2 linked regions of the Lentilactobacillus curieae genome follow. The protein of the gene in region 1 binds, or shares a complex with, the protein of each later gene. Links are inferred from orthologs where the notes say so. Each region holds a gene or a part of one and is shown in the gene's direction. Other genes may lie near its edges.

Region 1 (4,559 bases):
TGGTAACTGACAAGTTGGAACGTCAAATCAGAAAGTATAAGACTAAAGTTAACCGCAAGTCTCGTGAAAAAGGTTTCAAGAACTTAGAGTTCGCACCAACTACTGAGCCAGAATCAGATGATGATTCTAAGTTTGATGTAGTAAGAACTAAACGAGTATCATTGAAACCAATGGATAACGAAGAGGCAATCCTTCAAATGGACATGTTGGGTCATGATTTCTTCATCTATGAAGATGCAGAAACTTCAGGAATCGACATTGTCTACCGTCGTAATGACGGCCGTTACGGTTTAATTGAAACGGGCGACTAATATTAATAAGTTTCTTCAAAGAGTCAGAGCTATGGCAGAAGATTTTGCCATAGCTCTTTCTTATTTGATAGAATTGTAATAGTATTGTGATTACAGCTTAACCATGTTTATGTTTCAAATATTTTCATGAAATGATACAATTGATTAGTATGTAAAATAACAATATTTGAAAAATTATAAATATCTCGAATTAGAATTTAATGCAAGAAGGGAAATTTACTAGATGCGAAATGTCTTAAAGAAATGGGTCGAAAGTGACAAGCACGAACTTAAACGACTCAGTAAAATGGCCGATGAAGTTGGGTCATATTCTAAAGAATATCAGGAACTTAGCGATGAAGAACTTCAAGCAAAAACCCCTGAATTCAAACAACGTTATCAAGATGGAGAAACACTTGATGACTTACTTCCTGAAGCCTTTGCCGTTGCTCGTGAAGGTGCTAAACGTGTGCTTGGACTTTATCCATTCCACGTTCAAATTATGGGAGGAATTGTTCTCCATGAAGGTAATATTGCTGAAATGAAGACTGGTGAAGGTAAGACACTTACTGCTACTATGCCAGTTTATTTGAATGCACTTGCTGGTGAGGGTGTCCACGTTGTTACTGTCAACGAATACCTATCACAACGTGATGCTACTGAAATGGGTGAACTTTATAACTGGTTAGGTTTAACTGTTGGAGTTAACTTAACTCAAATGAGCCCTGACGAAAAACGTGAAGCTTACGCAGCTGATATCACTTACTCAACTAACAGTGAAATTGGTTTTGATTATTTGCGTGATAACATGGTTGCTTATAAAGAAGAAATGGTTCAACGACCACTTAACTTTGCAATCGTTGATGAGGTTGATTCAATTTTAATTGATGAAGCTAGAACGCCATTAATTATTTCTGGACAAGCAACTGGAACTTCACAGTTGTACCAAAGCACAGATCAATTTGCTAAGACACTTCACGAAGGCGAAGATTTTAAGGTTGATCTTGAAACTAAGACAGTTTCATTGACAGATAAAGGAATTGAAAAGGGTGAAAAGTACTTCAACTTAGACAACCTTTATGATACTGACAATACTGCATTGACCCACCATTTGGATCAAGCATTGCGTGCCAACTTTATCATGCTTAGAGATAAAGACTACGTTGTTCAAGACGACGAAGTTTTGATTGTTGATTCATTTACTGGTCGAATCATGGACGGACGTCGTTTTTCTGACGGCCTTCACCAAGCAATTGAAGCCAAGGAAGGCGTTACTATCCAAGAGGAAAGTAAGACCATGGCTAACATTACTTACCAAAACATGTTCCGGATGTATAAGAAGTTAGCCGGTATGACTGGTACTGCTAAGACTGAAGCAGAAGAATTCCGTGAAATTTACAACATGGAAGTTATCTCTGTTCCAACTAACAAGCCGGTTGTTCGTGTTGACGAACCAGATATCTTATACCCTAACTTACAATCTAAGTTTGAGGCCGTTGTTAACAAAATTAAGGAACTTCATGAAAAGGGTCAACCAATGTTGATCGGTACTGTTGCTGTTGAAACTTCAGAATACCTTTCACAAAGACTTGACCAAGAAAATATTCCTCACGTGGTCTTGAACGCTAAGAATCATGCTAAGGAAGCTGAAATTGTTACCAATGCCGGTCAAAAGGGTGCGGTTACTATCGCTACCAACATGGCTGGTCGTGGTACTGATATTAAATTAGGACCGGGCGTTGTTGAACTTGGTGGTTTAGCAGTTATCGGTACTGAACGTCACGAGTCACGAAGAATTGATAACCAACTTCGTGGACGTGCAGGTCGTCAAGGTGATCCAGGATTGTCACAATTCTACTTGTCACTTGAAGATGACTTGATGCTTCGTTTTGGTTCTGAAAAGATTAAGAACTTCTTGGAAAGTATGAATGTTGAAGGCGAAGATGCCGTTATTCGTTCAAAGATGATTACCAAGCAAGTTGAATCTGCTCAAAAACGGGTTGAAGGTAATAACTACGATTCACGTAAGAACGTTCTTCAATACGATGATGTTATGAGACAACAACGTGAAGTTATTTACGGTGAACGTCAAGAAGTCATTGAAGAAGATAAGTCCCTCAAGTGGGTTATCATGCCAATGATTGAAAGAACTGTTAACCGAATCGTTGATCTTCACACCCAAGGAGATAAAGCAGACTGGGACTTACAAACTATTCTTGATTTCGCAATTTCAGCAATGGTTAACCCTGATCAAGTTTCATTAGACGACTTGAAGGGACTATCATCTGACGAAATCAAAGAATTCTTGATGGGTCTTGCTACTAAGGTTTACGACCAAAAGAAGGAAGAACTTTATGACGAGTCTCAAATGCTTGAGTTCGAAAAAGTTGTTATTCTTAGAGTTGTTGATTCACACTGGACTGATCACATCGATATGATGGATCAATTGAGACAATCAATTGGCTTACGTGGTTATGGTCAACAAAACCCATTGGTTGAATACCAACGTGAAGGTTACAAGATGTTTGAAGAAATGATTGCTGATATTGATTACGATGCAACCAGATTATTCATGAAGGCAGAAATTCGTCAAAATATGCAACGTTAATAACTCTAGAGAATCCAGGCAGTTACTGTTTGGATTCTTTATTTTGAAAAGGGAACGGTGAGTAAAATGGCCTTTGAACTAAGCGAAGCCAAAAAACAATTAGCTGAAATGCAAGAAGCCATCGCTGGCTTTAGGAGGTCTCTTTGACTTTGATGCGTTAAGCGAAAGCATTGAAATTAACGAGTCCAAAATGGCAGAACCTGGATTTTGGGATAACCAAAATGAAGCCCAAAAGTTAATTGATGAAACTAATCAAATGAAGACGAAAGTTGATAGTTACTCGCACCTTAAAAGTGAGAGTGATGATTTATCAGTAATGCTTGATTTGATTGGTGAAGATTCTGATTCAGATATGGAAAGTGAGTTTGTTGACCAACAGGATAAACTTGCTAAGGAATTGAGCCAGTATCAATTGCAGCTGTTACTGAACGAAAAGTACGATCATAACAATGCCATCCTCGAAATTCACCCTGGTGCAGGTGGAACAGAATCTCAAGATTGGGGTTCAATGCTACTTAGAATGTATACTCGCTGGGCAGAGTCTCATAATTTTAAAGTAGAGGTTTTGGATTATCAGGTTGGGGATGTTGCGGGAATCAACAGTGTTTCACTATTGATTTCTGGTACAGATGCATACGGATATTTGAGGTCTGAAAAGGGTGTTCACCGATTGGTTAGAATTTCACCATTTGATTCGGCAGCAAGGAGACATACATCATTCGCTTCAGTTGATGTGATGCCTGAACTGAATGATGATGTGGAAATTGAAATTAACCCTGATGACCTAAGAATTGATGTTTATCGCTCTAGTGGTGCAGGTGGTCAGCATATTAACAAGACATCGTCAGCAGTTCGAATTACCCACGAACCAACAGGAATTGTGGTTGCTAGTCAGGCACAAAGATCACAGCTACAAAACAGACAAACGGCGATGAACATGTTGAAATCAAAGTTATATGAACTTGAGGAGCAAAAGAAGGCGGAAGAGAAGGCTAAGATTGAGGGAGAGCAACTTGATATTGGCTGGGGATCGCAGATCCGTTCTTACGTTTTTCATCCATATTCAATGGTCAAAGATCACCGAACCAATCATGAAACAGCTAATGTTAATGCGGTAATGGACGGTGATTTAGACGGGTTTATCAACGCATATTTGCAGTGGAAACTGGAACAAAAAAATCCAGATTAGGGAGCGTTACAGAAATCTCTGATTTCGTCTTAACGCCCCCACAACGATGACGCGTACTGAGCGTCACGAATAGTGACGGTCAGTCGCGACAGAGACTGTGTGGAGCTTGCAGGAATTTTCGATTTCGTCTTAGGGAGCACTACATGAATCTTCGATTCAGTCGTAGTGCCCCGACAAGAGCAACAGTTAGTGAATTTTGCGAGGAGCAAGATTCACTCCTGATGCTTACTGTCTCGGCGGTTAGTCGCGACAGAGACTGTGTGGAGCTTGCGGAAATCTCCAATTTCTTCATAGGGAGCACTACTTGAAGTTTTGATTCAGCCCCAACAAGAGCATCAGTATGTGAATTCTGCGAAAGCGGGATTCACTCGTGATGCTTACTGTCCCCCACAATGAAAAGAAAAGATGCCGTGATAATTTCATTTTTGAAATTATCACGGCTTTTTTACCGTATTGAGGTATGATTCGGCTT
Region 2 (3,726 bases), 250 kb from region 1 along the record:
AAATTAAATTGAGGTGACTATTTTGATTTCTAAACCAGATAAAAACAAGAACCGGAAACGTCGTCACAGTCGTGTCCGTAGTAAAATTTCTGGTACTGCCGAGCGCCCACGCTTAAATGTTTTCCGTTCAAACAAAAACATCTACGCTCAAGTAATTGATGACGTAGAGGGTGTAACGCTTGTTAGTGCCTCAACACTTGATACTGCAGTCAGTGGCGAAAGCAAGACTGAACAAGCAGCTAGTGTTGGTAAATTAGTAGCAGAACGCGCTAATGAAAAGAACATTAAGAATGTTGTTTTTGATCGTGGAGGATACATTTACCATGGTCGTGTTCAAGCTCTTGCAGATGCTGCTCGTGAAAATGGACTAGAATTTTAATAAAAGGAGGAATAACCGCACATGAAGAAGTTTATTGATCCAGATAAGTTAGAGCTTGAAGACACTGTCGTTTCAATCAACCGAATTACTAAGGTTGTTAAAGGTGGACGTCGTCTTCGTTTCGCCGCTTTGGTTGTCGTTGGTGACAAACAAGGACATGTTGGATTTGGTACTGGTAAAGCTCAAGAAGTTCCAGAAGCTATTCGTAAAGCAGTCGAAGCAGCTCGCAAGAACTTGATTGAGGTTCCGATTGTTGGTACAACAATTCCTCATGAAATCGTTGGAACATTCGGTGGTGGCCGTATTTTACTTAAGCCTGCCGCTGAAGGTTCTGGAGTTGCCGCTGGTGGTGCCGTACGTAACGTTATGGAACTTGCCGGTGTTGACGATGTTACAAGTAAGCGTTTGGGATCAAACACTCCAGTCAATGTTATTAGAGCTACTTTTGAAGGCTTGAAAGCTTTGAGAAATGCTGAAGCAGTTTCAGCATTACGTGGTGTTTCAGCCCAACATTTAGCTGAATAAGGAGGTTATTGTAATGGCTCAATTGAAAATTACATTAATTCGTAGTGCAGCACATCGCCTCCCAAAGCAACGTAAAATTGTGAAGGCTCTTGGCTTAAACCGGGTGAATAGCTCAGTTGTCAAGCCTGACAATGAAGCAACTCGGGGAGCTCTTTTCCAAATTGCACATTTAATTGATGTAGAACAAGTTAAAGACTAATTAATATTTTGTAAGGAGGTGCCAAATTCATGAATTTGAACGAATTGAAGGCCGCTGAAGGTTCTCGTTCATTACGTACTCGTAAGGGACGTGGCCGTTCTGCCGGTAAGGGTAAAACTGCTGGTCGTGGTCAAAAAGGACAAAAGGCTCGTAGTAAGACTCGTGTCGGATTTGAAGGTGGCCAAATGCCACTTTACCGTCGTATTCCAAAACGTGGTTTCAACAACATCAACCGGAAAGACTATGCTGTAGTTAACGTTGCTAAGCTTGATGCTTTCGACAACGGTACAGAAGTAACTCCAGAATTGCTTGTTGAATCAGGTATCGTCAAGAACGTTAAATCAGGCATCAAAATTCTTGGTGAAGGTGAGCTATCAAAGAAGTTAACTGTTAAAGCTAACAAATTCTCAAAGACAGCTCAATCTACTATTGAAAATGCAGGCGGTAAAATCGAGGTGATCTAATGCTCTCAACATTAAAGAGTGCATTTCAAGTTAAGGAAATAAGAAACAAGATCCTGTTTACATTAGGTGTGCTGATTATCTTCCGCTTAGGTGCCTACATTACGGTCCCTGGAATTAATGCGAAAGCACTTCAATCTGTTGCATCATCTGGGTTGGTTAGTATTTTGAACACCTTTAGTGGTGGAGGATTAACTAATTATTCCATATTTGCGATGGGAGTATCACCATACATCACTGCTCAAATCATCGTTCAGTTGTTACAAATGGATATTGTGCCCAGATTCGTCGAATGGGGTAAACAAGGTGAAGTTGGTAGAAGAAAGCTTAACCAATGGACAAGGTATCTTACCGTTATCCTTGGTTTCTTTCAATCTATCGGAATCACAGCTGGTTTTAACCAACTAAGTAGTTTGAATTTAGTCGCTCATCCCAATGCCCAAACATTTATCATGATTGGTGTTATTTTAACTGGTGGTACAATGCTTACCACTTGGATGGGTGATATGATCACCGAAAGAGGTATTGGTAACGGGATTTCAATGATTATCTTTGCAGGTATCATTGCCCGTCTACCAGTTGGTCTACAAAAGCTACATCAACAATATTTTGTTGGTGTTAGCGGAAGTGACCTATGGTGGGCAATCCTCTTCGGAGTCGTTCTTCTTGTGGCTGTACTTCTGATTGTTACATTCGTAACCTGGGTACAACAAGCTGAAAGACGGGTTCCAATTCAATATACTCGTCGAGTTGCTGGGGCATCAGATAGCAGTTACCTTCCATTGAAGGTTAACGTTGCGGGAGTTATCCCAGTTATCTTCGCAAGTTCATTTATTGCAACTCCACAAACAATTTTGATGGCATTTACTGCTAATCATTCACAAGACACTTGGTATCTAATACTTTCTGATATCTTTAACATGCAAACACCAACTGGTGCAACTTTGTATACTGTTTTGATTGTTATGTTTACTTTCTTCTATGCTTTTGTTCAAGTTAACCCAGAGAAACTTTCTGAGAACTTACAAAAACAAGGAAGTTACATTCCAGGCGTTTGGCCAGGACATGAAACACAAGCATATGTATCAAGTTTGCTGATGAGATTAAGTACTGTTGGATCGGTATTCTTGGGTATTGTTGCTTTAATTCCATTAATTGCTCAAAACGTTTGGAACTTAGATGAATCAATCGGTTTAGGTGGAACTAGTTTATTGATCGTTGTTGGTGTTGCTATTGAAACTATTCGTCAAATCAGAGGTTTGATGATGAAGAGACAATATGTCGGATTCATTAAGAAAGACACAAACCCAACTACAGATTAATTAAGCAAACCTAGTCGAGGAGGAAATCTAATGTCATTAAATTTAATTTTAATGGGCCTGCCTGGAGCAGGAAAAGGTACACAAGCTCAGTTTATCGTTGATAAGTATCCAATCCCTCATATTTCTACTGGAGATATGTTTAGAGAAGCTATCTCAAATGAAACTCCAATGGGACTGAAGGCTAAGGAATATACTGACAAAGGGAATTTGGTTCCCGATGAAGTAACTAATGGAATCGTTAAAGACCGTCTTTCAAAGGATGATACTAAGACTGGTTTCCTTCTAGATGGTTATCCAAGAACTTTAGAACAGGCTGACGCTTTGTCCGGCATGTCTGAAGAACTTAATAAACCACTAGATGCAGTTATTAACATCGATGTTGATCCTAAGATACTTACTGATCGGTTGACTGGTCGGTTTATCTGTAAGAATTGTGGTGCAACATATCACAAGATTTACCACATGCCTAAAGTGGAAAACACTTGTGATGTATGTGGCCACCACGAGTTTTATCAACGTGAGGATGACAAACCGGAGGCAGTTAAGAATCGCCTCGATGTAAACATTAAAATGAATACACCATTAATTTCTTACTACAAAGAAAGAGATTTACTATTTAATGTTGATGGTAACAAAGATATCAATGAAGTTTGGAAAGACTTAGACAAAATTCTTGGTTCTTTATAATTCTCGTTCTGTAAGAAAATGTGTTAGATTGAAGAATTCGGATTAATGTGGTAGACTATCGTTTGGCTATTATATCGTATTTGAACTGTCAATCTGACTTAATGGTTGGAGGTGTTTTTAATTGGCAAAAGATAATGTCATTGAAATTGAAGG

The links. Proteins that work in one complex are often made in the same cells at the same time.
Region 2: the proteins of secA (region 1) and secY are in contact, whole or in part, in a crystal structure (PDB 3DIN), measured with the Thermotoga maritima proteins. The link is inferred for Lentilactobacillus curieae from one-to-one orthologs. Residues at the interface, in WP_004082002.1 of Thermotoga maritima: Glu261, Ala262, Arg263, Lys300, Ala301, Arg302, Thr303, Ile304, Ile305, Leu323, Tyr324, Asp325, Pro326, Val329, Ser330, Tyr333, Ile336, Lys340, Phe345, Val349, Glu363, Phe364, Tyr374, Ser375, Gly376, Gly377, Glu393, Ile395, Thr482, Ser483; in WP_004081795.1 of Thermotoga maritima: Glu108, Gly109, Glu110, Glu111, Ala236, Glu237, Arg238, Arg239, Ile240, Thr241, Ile242, Gln243, Tyr244, Ala245, Arg246, Arg247, Val248, Thr249, Gly250, Arg251, Arg252, Val253, Tyr254, Gly256, Ala257, Ser258, Thr259, Tyr260, Leu261, Pro262.

The regions. Positions count from the first base shown.
Region 1 is NZ_CP018906.1:1,625,655-1,630,213, forward strand. Bases 190-3,216 are described here. They hold secA (preprotein translocase subunit SecA), read left to right. Parts: upstream 190-534; coding sequence 535-2,898; downstream 2,899-3,216. Other genes in these bases: hpf (ribosome hibernation-promoting factor, HPF/YfiA family), read left to right, coding at 190-311. Outside these bases: more of hpf, read left to right, coding at 1-189. UniProt on the Escherichia coli protein: Required for protein export, interacts with the SecYEG preprotein conducting channel.
Region 2 is NZ_CP018906.1:1,371,748-1,375,473, forward strand. The notes cover bases 766-3,726. They hold secY (preprotein translocase subunit SecY), read left to right. Parts: upstream 766-1,566; coding sequence 1,567-2,886; downstream 2,887-3,726. Other genes in these bases: rpsE (30S ribosomal protein S5), read left to right, coding at 766-904; rpmD (50S ribosomal protein L30), read left to right, coding at 918-1,103; rplO (50S ribosomal protein L15), read left to right, coding at 1,133-1,567; PL11_RS06605 (adenylate kinase), read left to right, coding at 2,917-3,573; infA (translation initiation factor IF-1), read left to right, coding at 3,695-3,726. In the rest of the region: rplR (50S ribosomal protein L18), read left to right, coding at 14-379; more of rpsE, read left to right, coding at 401-765. UniProt on the Escherichia coli protein: The central subunit of the protein translocation channel SecYEG. Consists of two halves formed by TMs 1-5 and 6-10.